Regions from separate parts of the Pseudomonas sp. Pme6b genome, predicted to be linked through region 1. Evidence: predicted binding sites of a transcription regulator. Region 1 holds the regulator's gene; each other region holds the start of a gene.
The links. Region 1 encodes FliA, which starts transcription of late flagellar genes. Its sites were predicted from a motif close to CTAAAGTTTNNNNNNNNNNNGCCGNTAA; they were not measured.
Positions count from the first base shown of each region.

Region 2: a site for FliA is predicted at 2,780-2,807, ahead of AC4ANE_RS18820 (methyl-accepting chemotaxis protein). Genes of this name have one in related genera too.
Region 3: a site for FliA is predicted at 2,581-2,608, ahead of AC4ANE_RS15505 (methyl-accepting chemotaxis protein). Genes of this name have one in related genera too.
Region 4: a site for FliA is predicted at 2,435-2,462, ahead of AC4ANE_RS04105 (methyl-accepting chemotaxis protein). Genes of this name have one in related genera too.

Region 1 covers NZ_CM176704.1:4,031,658-4,036,346, reverse strand. Annotated here, with positions in the region: gene flhF (flagellar biosynthesis GTPase FlhF) at 1-917, shown strand, start outside; gene fleN (flagellar synthesis regulator FleN) at 1,033-1,866, shown strand; gene fliA (RNA polymerase sigma factor FliA) at 1,863-2,603, shown strand; gene AC4ANE_RS18235 (chemotaxis response regulator CheY) at 2,856-3,230, shown strand; gene AC4ANE_RS18230 (protein phosphatase CheZ) at 3,250-4,035, shown strand; gene AC4ANE_RS18225 (chemotaxis protein CheA) at 4,069-4,689, shown strand, end outside.
Region 2 covers NZ_CM176704.1:4,163,904-4,168,592, reverse strand. Annotated here, with positions in the region: gene AC4ANE_RS18825 (methyl-accepting chemotaxis protein) at 1-771, shown strand, start outside; gene AC4ANE_RS18820 (methyl-accepting chemotaxis protein) at 840-2,717, opposite strand; gene AC4ANE_RS18815 (hypothetical protein) at 2,937-3,266, opposite strand; gene AC4ANE_RS18810 (hybrid sensor histidine kinase/response regulator) at 3,271-4,689, opposite strand, start outside.
Region 3 covers NZ_CM176704.1:3,435,216-3,439,904, reverse strand. Annotated here, with positions in the region: gene AC4ANE_RS15515 (hypothetical protein) at 6-698, opposite strand; gene AC4ANE_RS15510 (GGDEF domain-containing protein) at 937-2,520, shown strand; gene AC4ANE_RS15505 (methyl-accepting chemotaxis protein) at 2,652-4,271, shown strand; gene AC4ANE_RS15500 (LysR family transcriptional regulator) at 4,498-4,689, opposite strand, start outside.
Region 4 covers NZ_CM176704.1:916,671-921,359, forward strand. Annotated here, with positions in the region: gene AC4ANE_RS04090 (chemotaxis protein CheA) at 1-434, opposite strand, end outside; gene AC4ANE_RS04095 (STAS domain-containing protein) at 481-771, opposite strand; gene AC4ANE_RS04100 (response regulator) at 795-1,163, opposite strand; gene AC4ANE_RS04105 (methyl-accepting chemotaxis protein) at 1,173-2,390, opposite strand; gene AC4ANE_RS04110 (NAD(P)/FAD-dependent oxidoreductase) at 2,781-4,079, opposite strand; gene AC4ANE_RS04115 (MOSC domain-containing protein) at 4,297-4,689, opposite strand, start outside.

The DNA of each region.
Region 1 (4,689 bases):
CCGAATTGAACGGCTTGCGCGAGCTGCTGGAAGTCCAGCTTGGCTCCCTGGCCTGGAACCAGCTGCAGGGCAGTCGTCCGCAGCAGGCCAATCTGTGGCGCCGCCTGCAACGTGTCGGTTTGTCCGGCCCGCTGTCGCGCGATCTGCTGTCGATGATCCCGGAGATTGACGAGCCTCGTCAGGCCTGGCGCATGTTGCTGGCCCATTTGGCGCGCATGATTGCCGTGCCGGACATCGAGCCGCTAGAAGAGGGTGGAGTCATTGCCATGGTCGGGCCTGCCGGCATGGGCAAGACCACCACGCTGGCCAAGCTGGCGGCACGTTACGTGTTGAAGTACGGTCCGCAGAATATCGCTCTGGTCAGCATGGACAGTTTCCGCATCGGCGCACAGGAGCAGCTCAAGACCCTTGGGCGCATCCTCAACGTGCCGGTTACCCATGTCGATCCTGGCCAGTCGCTGGTCCAGGCGCTGGAGCCGCTGCTGCGCAAGCGCGTGGTGTTGATCGATACCGCCGGGCTGCAAGCCAGCGATCCCGCGCTGCGCATGCAACTGGAAAGTCTGGCAGGGCGTGGCATCAAGTCGCGTAACTACCTGGTACTGGCGACCACCAGCCAGAAGCAGGTGCTGACCGCTGCTTATCACAGTTACAAGCGTTGTGGCCTGGCCGGATGCATTCTGACCAAGCTTGATGAAACAGCCAGCCTTGGCGAAGTCCTGAGCCTGGCGATCAGTCATGAATTACCTGTGGCCTACCTCACGGACGGACCCCGTATTCCTGACGACCTGCACACCCCGCGTCGTCATCAACTGGTGAGCCGTGCGGTGAGTGTGCAGATGCAGGATGAGCCGAGCGAGGAAGCGATGGCTGATATGTTTGCTGACCTCTATCACACCCCTGGCAAGAGAGTGGGTTAAGTGATGGATATTATTGGAATGTCCCTGCGTCAACGGTCTGCCATGCGGTGTTCATTTGCGAACGTGCAGCCCTCGATGTGGTTTCGGTCTACGCAAGACAAGGTAAAGAAATAACATGGGCAGCATGCATCCCGTACAGGTTATCGCGGTGACCGGTGGCAAAGGTGGCGTCGGTAAGACTAACGTGTCAGTGAATCTTTCACTGGCCCTTGCCGAGCTTGGCCGTCGTGTCATGCTGCTGGACGCCGATCTGGGTCTGGCCAATGTCGACGTTCTGCTTGGGCTGACGCCTAAACGTACACTTGCCGATGTGATAGAGGGCCGTTGCGAGTTGCGCGACGTTCTGTTGCAGGGGCCGGGTGGGGTGCGTATCGTGCCTGCCGCCTCTGGCACCCAGAGCATGGTGCATCTGTCCCCGGCCCAGCATGCGGGTCTGATCCAGGCGTTCAGCGAGATTGGCGACAACCTTGATGTGCTGGTGATTGACACGGCTGCCGGTATCGGCGAATCGGTGGTCAGCTTCGTGCGCGCCGCTCAGGAAGTGTTGCTGGTGGTGTGCGACGAGCCCACGTCGATCACCGATGCCTACGCCCTGATCAAACTGCTCAACCGCGACTACGGCATGAACCGCTTCCGTGTGCTGGCCAACATGGCGCAGAGCCCGCAGGAAGGGCGCAACCTGTTCGCCAAACTCACCAAAGTGACGGACCGTTTTCTTGATGTCGCGCTGCAGTATGTAGGTGCCGTGCCGTACGACGAGTGCGTGCGCAAGGCCGTACAGAAACAGCGCGCCGTCTACGAAGCATTCCCGCGATCCAAATGTGCGCTGGCGTTCAAGGCCATTGCCCAGAAGGTTGATACCTGGCCGCTGCCAGCCAACCCGCGGGGTCATCTCGAGTTCTTCGTTGAGCGACTCGTTCACCAGACCAGTGCAGGGCCTGTGCAATGACTGCGAGCGGCTACCAGATGTACAGCAAGGCTTCCCGTAATTCGCAATACGAGTTGATCGAGCGTTATGCGCCATTGGTCAAGCGTATCGCTTATCATCTGCTGGCGCGCTTGCCGGCCAGCGTGCAGGTCGAGGATCTGATCCAGGCTGGCATGATCGGTCTGCTTGAAGTCTCCACCAAATATGATTCAACCAAAGGTGCGAGTTTCGAGACCTACGCCGGCATTCGCATTCGTGGTGCGATGCTGGATGAAGTGCGCAAGGGCGACTGGGCACCACGCTCAGTGCACCGCAATACCCGAATGGTCAGTGACGCAATTCGTGCAATTGAAGCTAAAACCGGCCGTGACGCTAAAGATCACGAGGTTGCGGCCGAACTCCAGTTGAGTCTTGATGATTATTACGGGATTTTGAATGACACCTTGGGCAGCCGCCTCTTCAGTTTCGACGACCTGCTTCAGGACGGCGATCACGAAGGGCTGCATGAGGATGGCGCAAGCGGTTCGCTTGAGCCGTCGCGCGACCTGGAAGACGAGCGCTTCCAGGCAGCGTTGGCCGATGCAATTGCCAATTTGCCAGAGCGTGAGCGTCTGGTGTTGGCGCTGTACTACGACGAAGAGCTGAACCTCAAGGAAATCGGAGAGGTTCTTGGGGTCAGCGAATCTCGGGTCAGTCAGTTACACAGCCAGTGCGCAGCTCGTTTGCGGGGGCGTTTGGGGGAGTGGCGAGCGCGTTGACGGCAGTGCGCGACGTTTGTCGTGCGTTGTCTGCATGCCGGCTGTGCAAAGCGTTACGTGGTAGCAGGATAGACGAGGCAAGGGCCTGTCGGGCAATGTCTCGATGGGCTTTAGTCGCAGTCTTGACTGTCGTTGTGCCAAGCCCGTCGTCGTTTCGTATAGCTGGGGGTGTGCTGTGCCAGTATTGAGTGAACAGCGTGTTCAGGTGCTGAACGCGTTAAAGACTGCTTGGAGGTCGAATTGGACAAGAACATGAAAATCCTCATCGTTGATGACTTCTCAACGATGCGGCGGATCATCAAGAATCTGTTGCGTGATCTGGGATTTACCAACACATCTGAAGCGGATGACGGTCTGACCGCATTGCCGATGCTGCAGAGCGGTGCCTTTGACTTTCTGGTGACGGACTGGAACATGCCTGGCATGACCGGTATCGACTTGTTGCGTCAGGTCCGTGCGGACGAGCGTCTCAAGAGCCTTCCTGTACTGATGGTTACTGCCGAAGCGAAGCGTGAGCAGATCATTGAAGCTGCCCAGGCCGGGGTGAACGGTTATGTAGTCAAGCCATTCACGGCTCAAGCGCTTAAAGAGAAGATCGAAAAGATCTTTGAACGCGTCAATAGCTGATGCATGCCGCGAGGGCGCTATGGATAACAATGATTCGATGGCCGACTTTGAGTCGACCTTAAAGAGACACGCGCAGGAACTCGTCACCAGCCTTGAAAAGGGCCGCTTCGGTGACGCTGTGCAGCTGATCCATGAACTCAACCAGACACGCGACCGCGGCCTTTATCAGGAAGTGGGCAAGCTGACTCGTGAGCTGCACAGTGCAATCGTCAACTTTCATATTGATCCGCACATGCCTCAAGCCGAGGAAGTGTCGCAGATCACCGACGCGACCGAACGCCTGTCGTATGTGGTGAGGCTGACCGAGAATGCGGCCAACCGCACTATGGACCTGGTCGAGGAAAGCACACCGCTCATGAGCGGTCTGAGCTCCGATGCCAAGGCATTGAGTGACGACTGGGGGCGTTTCATGCGCCGCGAAATCGGTGCTGAAGAATTCCGTGAGCTGGCCAAGCGGGTCGATGGTTTTCTGACGCGCACCGAGCAGGAGGCAGATAGGGTTTCCGGGCATCTCAACGATATTTTGCTTGCCCAGGATTACCAGGACCTTACGGGGCAGGTTATCAAGCGCGTGACGCAATTGGTTACGGAAGTCGAGAGCAATCTGCTCAAACTGGTGCTCATGGCCAGCCATGTCGATCGCTTCGCAGGCATCGAACATGACGAAGAATCCATCCTTGCTGAAAAAGATCCTAAAAAACATCTCGCCAAGGGTGAAGGTCCGCAGATTCATGCCGATAAACGTGAAGACGTCGTATCCGGACAGGATGATGTAGACGATCTGCTATCGAGCCTCGGCTTCTAAGATCTGTTGACGGTTAATTTTAGGGAGCACCCCATGAGCTTCGGCGCCGATGAAGAAATCCTTCAGGATTTTCTGGTAGAGGCCGGCGAAATTCTGGAGCAGTTGTCAGAGCAATTGGTCGAGCTGGAAAGCCGACCGGATGATGCTGATCTGCTCAATGCAATTTTTCGCGGTTTTCACACTGTAAAAGGGGGCGCCGGCTTCCTCCAGCTCCATGAGCTGGTGGAGTGCTGCCACATCGCCGAAAACGTGTTCGACATTCTTCGCAAGGGTGAGCGTCGCGTTGATTCCGAACTGATGGATGTGGTCCTGGAAGCTCTGGACACCGTCAACAGCATGTTCGGTCAGGTACGTGAACGGACTGACGTAACTGCGGCGACGCCAGAACTGCTGGCTGCGCTTTCGCGACTGGCCGAGCCACAATCTGCCGACGAAGTCGCAGCGCCCGAGCCCGAGCCGGTGGTTGAAGCCGAGGCTCCGGCTCCGGTTGCCGAGCAAGCGGCCAGCGATGACATTACCGATGATGAGTTCGAGCAACTGCTCGATTCGCTGCACGGCACCAGTCCGGTGTCTGCGGCACCATCAGCGGCACCTGCGGTTGCGCCAGCTCGCGATGAAATTACCGATCAGGAATTTGAATCCCTGCTTGATCAG
Region 2 (4,689 bases), 130 kb from region 1:
CTTGGTAAGGGCATGTGTTTTGATGTGCGAGGACAACGGCTGGCAGACCTCGCACTGAACCTGATCGAAATCATTGATCGCAATTTGTACGAGCGCACGTGCGATGTTCGCTGGTGGGCGACCGATGCATCGCTGGTTGATGTACTGATGACCCCAACTGCGCAGAGTCGCGCACACTCCAGTGAGCGCCTCGGCGTCATTCTGGACAGTTATACGGTGTACCTGGACATCTGGGTTGCTAATACAACCGGCTGCGTGATTGCGTCCGGTCGGCCCGATACCTTCGACAAGGTTATCGGTGCGAATGTAAATGAGGCGACTTGGTTCAAGCAGGCGGTGCGGCACTCGTCTGGCGATCAATACTTTGCCGGTGAAGTCGCTGTGGAGCCCTTGCTCAACGGCTCGCAAACCTGTGCGTTCAGTGCAGCCGTGCGCAGTAACGCCGGCAAACACTCACCTGTGATCGGCGTCATCGGGATTTTCTTTGACTGGAAGAATCAGTCGGACTCGGTGATCAATGGCGTGCGTCTGAGTGATGAAGAGCGCATCCGCACCCGAGTGATGATGGTCGATGCCAGCCACAGGATAATTGCCAGTTCCGACCCCCAAAGCCCGTTGGGCCACAGTATCGACTTGCAGACCAGGGCGGGGCAGGCCACCGGTTACAGCACACTGCCCAACAACAGCATTCAAGGGTATTCAATGACCCCGGGCTTTGAGACTTATCCCGGCATGGGGTGGCTGGTGGTGATTGAACAGCAGTTGCCTTAGTTGCGCGTGCTTCCTGGCAGTCGGGATGTAGAGCCGCTGCCAGAAATTCTCTGGCAGCGGCTTGAGCGTTATATACGGAAGCTACCCACCAGCTGAGTCAAGCGGGTGGATTGCTGTTCAAGGTCAGTGCAGGCGCGCAGGGTAGCGTTCAAGTTCTCCACGCCTTGCTGGTTCAGGGTATTGATCTCTGTGATATCCACATTGATCGCTTCCACAACGGCAGTTTGTTCTTCGGTCGCCGTGGCAACCGAATGGTTCATGCCGTCGATTTCGCCAATGCGTTCGGTAACGTGTTCAAGGCTTGCAACGGCCTTGTTGGCAATGCCGACCGTTTCAACACTTTCACGCTGGCTTTCGTTCATGAGCGCAACAGCCTCGCGAGCGCCCGATTGCAGCTGCTCGATCAGGCTCGCCGATTCTTGCGTTCGGTGGGCCAGGCTGCGTACTTCGTCGGCCACCACGGCAAAACCTCGGCCGGCTTCACCCGCGCGTGCCGCCTCGATGGCTGCGTTAAGGGCCAGCAGGTTGGTCTGTTGAGAGATGCCGGTAATCACTTCCAGTATCTGGCCGATGTTGGCGGTTTTTGTATTGAGCGTTTCAATCTGTTCACTTGCGTTGCTGATGCGCTTTGACAGGCGGCTCATGGCCGCGATGTTCTGCCCGACCACGTCCTGACCGTCCGAGGCCAGCGTGCGTGCATCGCTTGAATGGCCAGAGGCGCGCGCGGCGTTCTGGGCAATCTCCTGGGTTGCAGCGCCCAGCTCATTGATGGCTGCGGCCACGCTGTTGGTACGGTTGGACTGCTGATCGGAATTGAGCATCGACGAGTTGGAGGCATTCACTACCCGCTGGGCAACTTCATTGAGCTGTACCGTGGAGGAGGCTACTTCACGCATCGAGTCGTGGATTCGTTCTACAAAGAGGTTGAAGCCGTTGCCCAGATACCCGAACTCGTCTTCGCTCTGAATCGTCAAGCGTTTGGTCAGATCACCTTCGCCGGCAGCGATATCGTGCATGGCGCGGCCCATCAGGTTGAGCGGCCGCATCAGTACGCTCAGAAGCATTCCCAGCAGAAGGATTATCAGCACCACCGCAATGACAGTCGCCACGATGGCCGAGTTTCTGAACTCGCCCAGTGCTGCATAGGCGATCTCTTTGTCCATCGCCACGCCCACATACCAGTTGACGGAAGGCAGCCCGTCTACATGGGCAAACGTAAGAATCTGAGCTTTTCCGGCATGCTCGCTTTCGCTCAGGTTCTGGGACAATTTCGGCGTATTCGCCGGGTAGACTTCTGCCAGCGTTTTCATTACCAGCGAAGTGTCCGGGTGGACCAGAATGCGGCCATTCGCATCGACCAGAAACGCGTAGCCGTCGCCATGAAGGCGCAGCGAGCTGATCATTTTCACCAGTATTTCCAGGCTCAGATCACCGCCAATGACCCCGGATACACCCGATGCACTTTTGACCGGTGTGGCAAGAGTCACGATCAACCCTTTGGTCACAGCATCCAGATACGGTTCGGTGAGGATCGTCTTGCCTGCGCGCACGGCATCGACATACCACGGCCGGGTCCTGGGGTCATAGTCGGCCGGCATGTCATCAGGCGGCTGAGTGACGAAAGAACCATCGCTCTTACCCTGGTAAATACTCATGAAGGTGGCGATAAGCGTGGGTTGGCCGAGGGCAAGATTCTGCGCGTCGGTTGATTGCGGCGAAGACGCATTTTCCGCCAGGTTCTCTACCAGAAGAATTCGCCCTGAAAGCCAGTTGCGGATGTTGCCTGCGGTGCTGTCACCCGTCTGATTCAGGTTCTCCTTCAATTGCAGGCGCAGGGCGTTGCGTTGCAGATAGTCGTTGTAAAACGTGAACAGGGTGAATGCGGCGATCACTACGAGAGACGCCGCCAACAGGATTTTATGGCTGAATTTTAGCGATTTTGTCATGCCGATAAGGGCCTTTAGAGGGGGAGTGCCGAGATGTGAAGTACAGCAAAAGCAATAGCGGTTTATCGGCGGGCGCGCCGATTAATAAATGCTGGTTATCATATAAATGCTTCGCGGAGCGTCTATCACAGCGCCTCAGGGGCAAGGCGAGGCCTAATCCGATGATCAAGCGGGGCGGTGAATAGTAATGAATGAGGTTTGCCGCTGTATCGAAGGCGTTTACTTAGTCGATCGTTGTGCTTCTGACACTTCATACCACTGCGCATATGGCGTGTTTTCCACATTGCACCGATTGAAATCCCTCGCCCCGTCAGTCCACCAGACGTCGCCGCGCTCCCCAAGTGCAACCTTGGCCTGGTGAACCCCGGTCCGGGCGGCTTTCAGTGCATCTGAATCCGCGCTTGCCTTGGCTGCCTTGACTTCGCGCCGGGCAGCCATCAACTCATTCACTAGTCGCTGACGAACCTCTTCGCTCAGGGACGGATTGGAACATCGCCAGAGTTGTCCCTTGACCACAAAATACCGGCCATCGGGTGTCGTAGGGTGCACGCTATCAATAGCAGCGAGTGGCTGCATCCGCGCCGATCAGGCCTGTCACTCGCCCGGCGAGAGCATCCAGCCCGAACGGTTTGGTCAAAACTTGTGTGCAGGGCCGCAGGTGGCAGTCGTCCAGCACTGAAGTCTTGGCGTAGCCAGTGATGAACAGGGTCGGCAGCCCCGGTCGGCAGTCGCCCGCAGCGTCAGCCATTTCCCGGCCGTTCATGCCGCCCGGCAAACCGATGTCACTGATGAGCAGGTCGATGCGGGTATCTGACTGCAGGATCTGCAAACCTGACTGAGCGTCGCCTGCTTCCAGGCAGTTGTAGCCCAGGCCGGTGATCACCTCGGCGACAAGCATTCTGACCGACGGCTCGTCATCAACGATCAGAACGGTTTCGCCGGTGTGCTGCGCTGGCTCTTCGGTTATTTCGGGCTCGGCAGCGCGTGGAGCATTTTCAGCAATATGCCGTGGCAGGTGCATGACTACGCTGGTGCCATGACCTTCAACCGACTCGACGCGGATCTGACCGCCGGACTGGCGCACAAAACCGTAGACCATCGACAGGCCCAGGCCGGTCCCGGCGCCAATGGGTTTGGTGGTGAAGAACGGTTCAAACGCCTTGGCGACGGTGTCCGGGCTCATCCCCATGCCAGTATCTGTGACGCGGATGCTCAAGTGCTCGCCGGCAGGAATGCCGTGGTCAGGGTCGGTACATTCTTCAATGGACGCATTGGCTGTTTCGATGACGATGCGCCCGCCACTGGGCATTGCGTCACGGGCGTTCAGGCACAGGTTCAGCAGCGAACTTTCCAACTGGGCATGATCGATCAGTGCAGGCCACAAGTCATCGTGGGCGACGACTTTTATATCTATCTCCGGGCCGACCGTGCGTGCAATAAGTTCTTCCATGTCCTGAATCAACACGTTGACGTTGGTGACTCTCGGGGACAGGTTCTGACGCCGCGAAAACGCCAGCAGCCGGTGAGTCAGCGAAGCCGCGCGCCGTACTGCGCCCTGAGCGACCGACACGTACCGGTCTACATCACCGACACGGCCTTGAGCCAGTCGTTTGGTGATCAGTTCAAGGCTGCCGGAAATGCCGGCCAGCAGGTTGTTGAAGTCATGTGCGATGCCGCCTGTCAGTTGTCCGACGGCGTCCATCTTCTGGGAATGGCGCAGGGCGTCTTCGATCTGCTCACGTTCGAAAACGGCTTGTTCGATGCGCTGTTCGAGTGTCTGATTGAGTTCTCTGACCGCTTCTTCGGCTTTTTTTCTGGCGGTGACATCAACAGATGAGCCGATCAGACCGATCACCTCGCCGTTTTCATCGAGCAAGGGCGCTTTGGTCGAGAGCCACGTCGCTGCAGAGCCGTCAGGCAGGTTGACCTGTTCTTCGATCTGTTCGCTGACATTGTTCTGCATGATCCGCCG
Region 3 (4,689 bases), 600 kb from region 1:
CGTCATTACGCAATGCTGTAAGCGTTGAATGCCTTGCCCTGTTGCAGGGCGGTGACGATGTTTTTACGGGTCACCGGCAGTTCGCTGCCTTCATTGTCGACGAAGGTTGTTTCCTGCAGTTCGGCGGTGTCGCCTTCGCCGACAAAGGTGAAACCAAGGAACTCGAGGGCTTCGCGGTCGACATTAAGGTTGGAACGCGGGGTGCGTAACGGCAGGCTGACACTCTGGCCATCCTTGCTGATGGTGTAGACCTCGGCTTCCTTGCGGGCACGCGTCGTTTTGCTCTTGGCGGTATTGGGGTTGCTGATCGCCTGATGCGTCTGGTTCAGCACCTTGAGCGCCAGGCCGTAGACCAGTTCCTGAAATGCCGGGTCATTCTTGTAGCTGGACAGAATACGGCTGATCGGGAACTGCGTGCCAAGATCGGCCAGTGCTGCGCTGTCTGCCGCTTCGGCATCCTTGAGGCGTTTCAGTTGGCCCATCAGTTCGTAGGCTTTGTCGTCATCGTGCTCATCCTGCGCCAGACGAATGGCGGCACGCAGCTCACGGATTTCTTCGCTTTCCTTGGCGGTCTGGAACGCATCAAGCACCATCTCGCTGATGGTCTTGGCCTGCGGCACGTGCTGGGAAAGACCAATTGCGCTTTCGTATTCCAGCTTGGAGGAGGTCAGGGCTTCGTTGGTCTGGGAATCAGGCATTGAATTTCACTATTTCAGGTTTGAGGCATTTCAGGTTTGAGGCGCGAAAGGCTCAGGGCGTTTCGGGGGGCGTAATTTAGTGGAGCAACGCGAGGATGTCACGGACCATTAGCCAGGAGGTCCAGTCAGCACCTCGGCTTTGACCGAAGACAAGCAAGAAGTGAAGGCACTGGCCAGACCCGCTATCAGGGTACGAAAGATGCATGGAGCGTTCAAAAGTCAATTTGATGACGCACCCATGAAGCATGTTTATCGTCCCTCGGTCAGGCTCGCGCCTTCCATGCTCACCAAAGCACTGATTGGCTTTATTGCCCTGGTGTGTGTATCGCTGGTTTTGGCTACAGCCTGGCAGATGAACCAGTCCAGGCGTGAGCGTGTCGCTACCGCCACAATTACGGTTTCAAACATTGTTCTTGCTGCCGAGCAGCAAGCTCAGGATACGGTACGACAGGCTGATAATACGCTGCGTGATCTCGTGGAACGCGTGGAACACGATGGTGTAGAAGGGCCTCAGCAAGCTCGATTGGCGAAGCGAATGGCTCAGGACGTGTTGAACGTCAACGGCATTCAAGGGCTTTTTATCTACGATGCCCAAGGCAACTGGGTCGCCAACTCTTTTTCTCGAGGTATACAGTTAAAAAACAACAGCGACCGCGCGTACTTCGTCTATCACCGCGACAACGCCGACGAGTCCATCCACATCGGCTCCATCATTGAGAGCCGCAGCACGGGAGACAGGGTCATCCCGATCAGCCGACGTATCAATACTGCGGATGGCACATTTGCAGGTGTGGCTCTGGCGACTGTGCCTGTGCCTGTGGCCTATTTTCAATCATTCTTCAAACGCATGGATGTGGACGACAAGGGCGTTATTTTCCTCGCGCTGAACAATGGCGACCTGCTGGCTCGACGACCGACGCTGGCAGCATTGATGACCACCAATATCGCCAAAGGTGATCTTTTCACTCGCTATCTGCCATACAGCGACAGCGGCACCGCTGTGTTCAAGTCTGTAGTGGATGGCGTGGAAAGAATTTATGCCTATCGGCGGGTGTCCGGATTGCCCATCGTCGCCGCCGCTGGTGTGTCCTGCGAGTATGTATTCGCCCCTTGGTGGGCTTATGCATATCGATCCATGGCGCTGGTCGGCATGATCAGTTTGACCCTGGTTTTACTCGGCATCTTGTTATACAGGCAAATCCGACACCTGATCACTGCGGAAAATGAGTTGAGTGTCGCCAGAGCCGACCTCGAGATCATCGCCAGGACCGACAGTTTGACGCATCTGGCCAATCGGCGTTGTTTCGACGCTACCTTTCAACTGGAGTGGGAACGAGCTTCCAGAGATAACTCATCCATCGCCCTTATTTTGTTGGATATTGACTGGTTCAAACAATACAACGACTGCTACGGCCATCTGCGGGGCGACGACTGCCTAAGCCAGGTAGCGGGGCTTATCGGAAGCGGTATCAAGCGGCCTGGCGACCTGGCCGCACGATATGGCGGAGAAGAGTTTGTGATTCTGTTGCCTGGCACAGATTTAACAGGTGCTTTAAGCGTTGCCGAAGAGGTCAGGTTATCCATTGAAAACGCATTAATAGAGCACTCCGCCAGCCCGCTGGGCAACGTAACAATCAGCTCGGGCGTGGTGGCGATCAACGCACTCGAGACGGAGGGTTACACAGCGGCCCTGAGGGAAGCAGATCGACTTCTTTACTGCGCCAAAACCAGAGGTCGCAACTGCGTCGAGGGGCGGTCGATGGCCCATTCCACACGAAAGCAGTTCATAGGCCAGCCCGTTCTGGATTCAGGCCGCTGCTGAGTTGAGGTCTTGTAAAGTCATGACCGCTTTTTACCATCCAAAAGGTCTTTCGACGACGAGCTTAAAGTTTCCGGATTTGGGTCGATAGCCTCTTTAATATGTCAATAATAATTTAAAGGCAGGAATCTCGAATGCGCCTCCGAAACCTCAATTTAGCTCCCCGAGCTGCCTTGTTTTTCACGTCAATCATCGTATTGGTATTCGTGCTGGGGGTATTTGCAGTCCTGCAAATGGGCAAGCTCAGAGACGCCGAGAAAGACGTCGAACTCAATTGGATGGCCAGCATCCGCCAAACGGCGTTGATGAACACCACGATCCTTCGCCTGAGGCTCGAAACGCAGCGAGGCCTTGCTGATCCTCAATCCATTCAAAAGACTATTGAAAGCTTCGCTGGCTACCGTAAGGCATTCACCGAAGCGGTGGCGAACTATGAGCCCCTCATCGCCGATGAAAAGGAGCGATCGTTTTATATTCCGGTAAAAAATAGTGCTGATGCCTATGCCAAACAACTGGATATTCTTGAGCCTTTGATGAGACAGGGTGATATCGCGGCTGCGGTCAGCCTGGTGAGTACCAGCATCCGCCCTCTGACGAACACGATGGAGGTGCAGATCAAAGACCTCACCAACTTTAACAACGAAGGCGCTGCACGGGCCGGGCAAACTGCGACGGATCTCTATGAAAACGGCCTGTGGCTTGTTGTCGGCCTGATAGCGGGTGTCGTTATCTTGACGGTCGGTTTAGCATTACTGCTGACGAAAAGTATTACCTCCCCGATTAACGACGCGCTGTCTGTCGCTGAGCGCATCGCAGCCAGTGACCTCTCCAAAGAGGTCTTGGTAAGCGGGACCGATGAAGCGGGGAGACTGTTGAAAGCGCTCGCGCAGATGCAGGCAAACCTGCGCGCCACCATCATGCAGATATCCGATTCCTCTACTCAGTTGGCTTCTGCGTCTGAAGAGATGACGGCGGTTACCGAGGAGTCGAGTCGCGGCCTTGTTTCCCAGAACGATGAAGTCAATCAGGCAGCGACAGCGGTCACAGAAATGAGCGCTGCCGTTGATGAGGTCGCTCGTAATGCCGAGTCAGCCTCCGAAGAGTCCAAACGTACCCAAGGCTATACCGAGGTAGGTTTGGCGCGGGTGGCTCAGACGTTAAAGTCAATTCAAAAGCTGAACGGTAACGTTGAAAACACGAGCGAGCAGATTCAAGGGTTGTCAGACCGTGCTCAGAGCATCACCAAGGTTGTCGAGGTAATCAGGGCCATTGCAGAGCAAACCAACCTGTTGGCGTTGAACGCCGCCATCGAAGCCGCACGGGCGGGCGAGCAAGGCCGTGGATTTGCGGTGGTGGCTGACGAAGTAAGGGCTTTAGCCCATCGCACCCAGGTGTCTACTCAAGAAATCGAGCAGATGATTGCTGCCATTCAGAGCGATTCTGACCTGGCCGTGAAGGCAATGAATACGAGCAGAGACCTTGCGACCGAATCACTTGGCGTTGCCCAAGAGGCCAGTACCTCGCTGGATCAAATATCAACGGCCATTATTCAAATCAATGAACGCAACCTCATGATCGCGACCGCTTCTGAAGAACAGTCTCATGTCGCTCGAGAGGTGGACCGAAATCTGGTCAGCATTCGTGAGCTTACGACACAGAGTGCTGCTGGAGCCGCGCAAACCGCGAGTGCGTGCGGCGAAATGTCAAAGCTGGCGGTTAATCTGAATCAGTTGGTTAATCGGTTTGTTGTGTGAGAACGGTTTTGGGGGCTGTATCCAGTTCCAGCATGAACGCCTTGAGGAGTGGGTCTTCCACCGCAGGGCTTGATTGCTTGATCAAGTTACAGCCGCCCGTGTGTGCAGTGAGGTAAAGCATGTCCTCAGATGTGCCCCCCAGTGTAGAAATCCACTGGAAGTGAATTTAGCTTCATGGTTTGTGGAAAGGCAGACATGATCAGCTGAACGGCCTGCCTGCCGACGCCTAAAGACTATCCGGATCGCCAAAAAACATCTGAATCCGCGACCTCAACCAACGCTCCCCCGGATCATTATCCTGCGCCCCCCTCCAGGCCATGTGCAGCTCAAACGTACGCGTCTCGATCGGCAGGTCTTCAGACCGAACGCCCCCAGCGGCTGTTAGCACCTGCGCAGCATAGTCAGGCACGGTGGCGAT
Region 4 (4,689 bases), 3.0 Mb from region 1:
GGCGCTCGCGCCTCGTCAGCAGGTTGGGCATTGCCTGGTGCCTGATAGACCTGTAACGCCTGACGCAGCGCCGCTTCGCGTTCCAGAGCGGGCGGCTGCAATGGCTGGCCACGGCTGGCTACTACATCGATCAATTCAAGCATGTGATCGCCGGACTTGAGCAACACCGCGATCAGCCCGGCGTCCACCGACACGCTGCCTTCACGCAGGCGGTCGAGCACGTCTTCAACGATGTGGGTAAAGCTGACGATAGGCGTCAGCCCGAATAGCCCGGCAGACCCCTTGATGGTGTGCGCTGCGCGGAACACTGCGCCAATCGCGTCCTGATCGCCGGGTTCGCTTTCGAGTTGCAGGAGGGATTCCTCCATGGCCTGCAAAAGCTCACACGCTTCAACAATGAACGTCTGCTGTGCCTGATCGAGATTAATACTCACGATGACTTCCTTGATCGATCACTCGGCAATAATGCAAATGGACGCGCTACAGCACGACACCGGGATTACATAACTCGAAGGTTTCGGTGACTGCCTTGCTTTGCCCGGTCATGCGCAGCGAGGTCCCGGTCTTGCCGGCTTCGCGCTGGATGACTGCCAGCAATTGCAGGCCGGCACCGTCCATCTCGGTAACTTGCGACAAGTCGACTTCCACTCGCGCCGCACCAGTGATCTTTGGCAGCAAACGGGCGGCGAGTTCGGTCACGGTGTAGATCGTCAGCTCGCCGTCGATCTGCACGCGGGTGGCGTCAGCCTGATTGTCGTCTGGGGTTGGCATGCTGGCCTCCATGGCCCTTGATCTCAGGGCAGGATCAGCTTGGAAACCGCTGCGAGCATTTGCGCTGGCTGGAACGGTTTGACGACCCACGCCTTGGCACCTGCCGCCTGACCTTCAGCCTTTTTCGATTCCTGGGACTCGGTGGTCAGCATGATGATCGGCGTGAACTTGTAACTGGCCAGCTTCTTCACTTCCTTGACGAACGTGATGCCATCCATGTTTGGCATGTTCACGTCGCTGATGATCAGGTGCACTTTCTGCCCGGTCAGCTTGCCCAGTGCATCTTTGCCATCGCAGGCCTCGATAACGTCGTATCCGGCACTTTTCAGCGCGATGCCGACAACCTGCCGGACACTGCTTGAATCGTCGACCACCAATACACTCTTAGCCATGATCTACTCCTAGAAAAACGTGATTTCCTGCGAATTCTGCTGTGCTGCCGATTCGCCGCGGTGAGTGCGGCGTTGCTCGTCGGTCGCGTAGGTGGACTCCATGCGCGCCAGCCATTGCCGGGCGTCGATGACGACGGCCTCATCGGGAGACTGGCTGGCTTGCAACAGATGCGCGTGCAAAGAGTCGATGTTGTCGCGTACGTGAGCGAGAATCTGGCTGACCCGGTCCTGAAACTGCAGGTTCACAAGGACTTCGGTCATTTCGTCGCGAATACCGTAGCTTTCCTGCTTGAGCAGGTCGGCGGATTCGGCCAGGCGACCGGTAATGCTCTGGAAACGCTCCAGGACGTTCTGGATGCTTTGCTCGGAAGCTGCCACCGAATGGCTGTCCTGATCAGCACCGCTGGAGGCGGCCTGCACCAGTTGCGTGATGGCATTGTTGATGATGTCGACCTTGGCCGACATCTGCTGACCGGTTTCGCTGGACTTGCTCGACAGGCTGCGCACCGCGTCGGCGACCACGGCAAAACCACGGCCGGCTTCACCTGCGCGCGCCGCTTCAATCGCGGCGTTAAGGGCCAGCAGGTTGGTCTGTGCAGCAATCGCTGCGACGTCCGCGGCCATGGTGCGCAACTCGCCTGTGTAGGCGGTCAGGCTGCGAACCTGAGAGAGCGTCTGGTCGCGGCTGGCTTGGGTGGCTTTAAGGGAGTCAATCACCTGGCTCAGCTCGCTGTCACTCTGGGACAGGACTTTCAGAGCGCCATCGGCATTCTGACCGTCCAGCTCACCGGCAGCGTGTTGCGAGGCCTGCACGGTTTCCTGCAGGCGTTCGGAAATTCCCATGAAGCGGCTGCTCAGCTCGACAATGGCGGTTTCGGTTTGCTGGCGCGAGCTTTCGACCTGCTTGGCCCAGATCGGCATGGCACCGAGAAAGACTTCGTTGAGCTGGGCATGGGAGGCCATGGCGCTGGTTTGAGCGTTATGTGCCTGGTGATGGTCCAGAGCTTGAGCAACAGCCCGATGCACGTCGTTCTGTTGGGTGCGGGCAGCCAGTGCACAGGCACCCAGACCGATAGCGAGCAGTGCTGCGCAAGCGACCAGATTGGTCGTACTCGTCCCGGATTGCGTGAGGATCCAGGCAGCGGCAGGTATGACGGGAATCAGAGAAAACCAGATGAAACGTGGACGGTTTTGCGCAGGATTACTGCTGGAATGATTCGACATCATGGGTTCGATCCCTGAACAGTGCAGCGTTGTACACGACTCAATGGTTATCTGCGCGGTGCAGACGAACTTGATACCTGTACGAGCGCCTTCCGTCCGATCGCATCGCGCAGAGCCCGGTCAGATTAAAAATAGCGGGTATTCAGGGCACTGCAAGTCAGCGTAGAGCGAGATGCACTCAAGAGCGTCCAGAGCGGCATGACGATAGTGTTCTCCCCGCACGCCTCTCGTTCCTCACGCTCCAGCGTGGGAATGAATTTCATGACGCTCTGCGTCGCAAGTTCTGCGCTGCACAGGTCACTTCAAGAGAGGACGCAGAGCGTCCAGAAGGGCATGCCCACGCGAAGCATGGGCACGATGGTGTGTTCCCGCACGCCTCTCGGCTGGCGGGCCTTAGTGCAGCTTCATCCGTGGCTCGGTGCCTTTGCCGATCTTGCTGCCCAGCATCAGCATCAGGGTGCGGAAGGTGCCGTACAGCGCCATCTGGTGCATGCGATACAGCGACACATAGAACATCCGCGCCAGCCAGCCTTCAAGCATTACGCTGCCCATCAGGTTACCCATCAGATTGCCGACTGCCGAGAAGCTCGACAGCGAGATCAGCGATCCGTAGTCCTTGTAGGTGTACTCCGGCAAGGTCTTGCCTTCGATCCGCAGGCGCAGCGATTTTGCCAGCAACGACGCCTGCTGATGAGCAGCCTGAGCGCGTGGCGGGACGTTGCGGTCGGTGCCTTTTTGCGGGCAGGCGGCGCAGTCACCGAAGGCGAAAATATTCTCGTCACGGGTGGTTTGCAGCGTCGGCAGCACTTGCAACTGATTGATCCGGTTGCTCTCCAGCCCATCCAGCTCATGCAGAAACGCCGGGGCACGAATACCTGCCGCCCAGACTTTCAAACTGGCCGGAATGACCTGCCCGCTGGCCGTGATCAAGCCGTCGGCGGTCACTTCGCTCACCGCGGCATTGGTCAGCACCGTCACGCCAAGTTTTTCCAGTGTCTTGTGCACCGGCGCGCCGATACGCTCTGGTAATGCAGGCAGCACCCGAGGCCCGGCTTCGATCACGGTAATGCGCAGGTTTTCCGGCTTGATCTGGCCCAGCCCGTAAGCCGCCAACTCGTGCGCCGCGTTGTGCAGTTCTGCCGCCAGTTCAACACCCGTCGCACCTGCGCCAACGATGGCCACGGTGATTTCCTGAGCACTGTCAGCCTGACCTGCGTGAGCACGCAGATAGTGGTTGAGCAGTTGCTGATGGAAACGCTCGGCCTGTTTGCGGCTGTCGAGAAACAGGCAATGTTCCGCCGCGCCCGTGGTGCCGAAGTCGTTGGTGGTGCTGCCCACGGCGATGACCAGCGAGTCGTAACCCAGGCTGCGTGCCGGAACCAGTTCGGCACCGTTTTCATCCAGCGTCTCGGCCAGGTGAATCTGGCGACTGGCGCGATCCAGCCCGGTCATACGCCCGAGCTGGAACTGAAAGTGGTTCCACTTGGCCTGAGCCACGTAGTTCAGCTCGTCTTCATACGAGTTGAGAGAACCCGCCGCGACCTCGTGCAACAGCGGTTTCCAGATATGCGTCAGGTTGGCGTCGACCAGCGTGACACTGGCCGTGCCTTTCTTGCCCAGGGTTTTACCCAGGCTGGTCGCCAGCTCCAGACCGCCTGCGCCGCCGCCAACGATAACAATACGATGCGTCATAAGGATTACTCGGAAGGTTTAAGGAATTCGCGGGGAGCCTGATCTTCGCGAGCGCAAGGCAGCTCATAGCGTCAGAAGGCTCGATAAATGGGTTCATCACGGCAACACCGGGATCAGGAGCGACCTGCGCTCGACTGGATGCCGGTTTGCCTGAAGGTACTCTTCGACACACCTTTGCGGTTCCGGGTTCAGGTGGCTGCTCAATTTATGCGTTGTCTCAAGCGTGCTGACGGGCAGGGGGCCAGGGATCAGTGATTTCCAGCGGCTCGACCTGCAACACATCGTCCAGGCGGATGATGCCGCTTTGTAACACTCGCGCAGTGATTCCGCCATGCCCACGCACCGCCTGAAAGGTTCCGCGACCAAGGCGCTGTTCCAGCCGCGCACAAGGCTGGCACCAGCCAGTGGTTTCAAAAATCGCCTGGCCGATGCGAAAGCGTCGGTTTTTCAGGCTGAACAGATTGATGCCGCTGATCACCAGATTGCGCCGCAAGTCCTGCGGCACGATGGGGTTATCCGCAGAGCGGTTCAGCAATGAGCCGACCACCGCCAGATGCTCCCACTGGATCAACGTCACCTGCCGTGCATTGCGCGGGCCAGGTCGCGAATG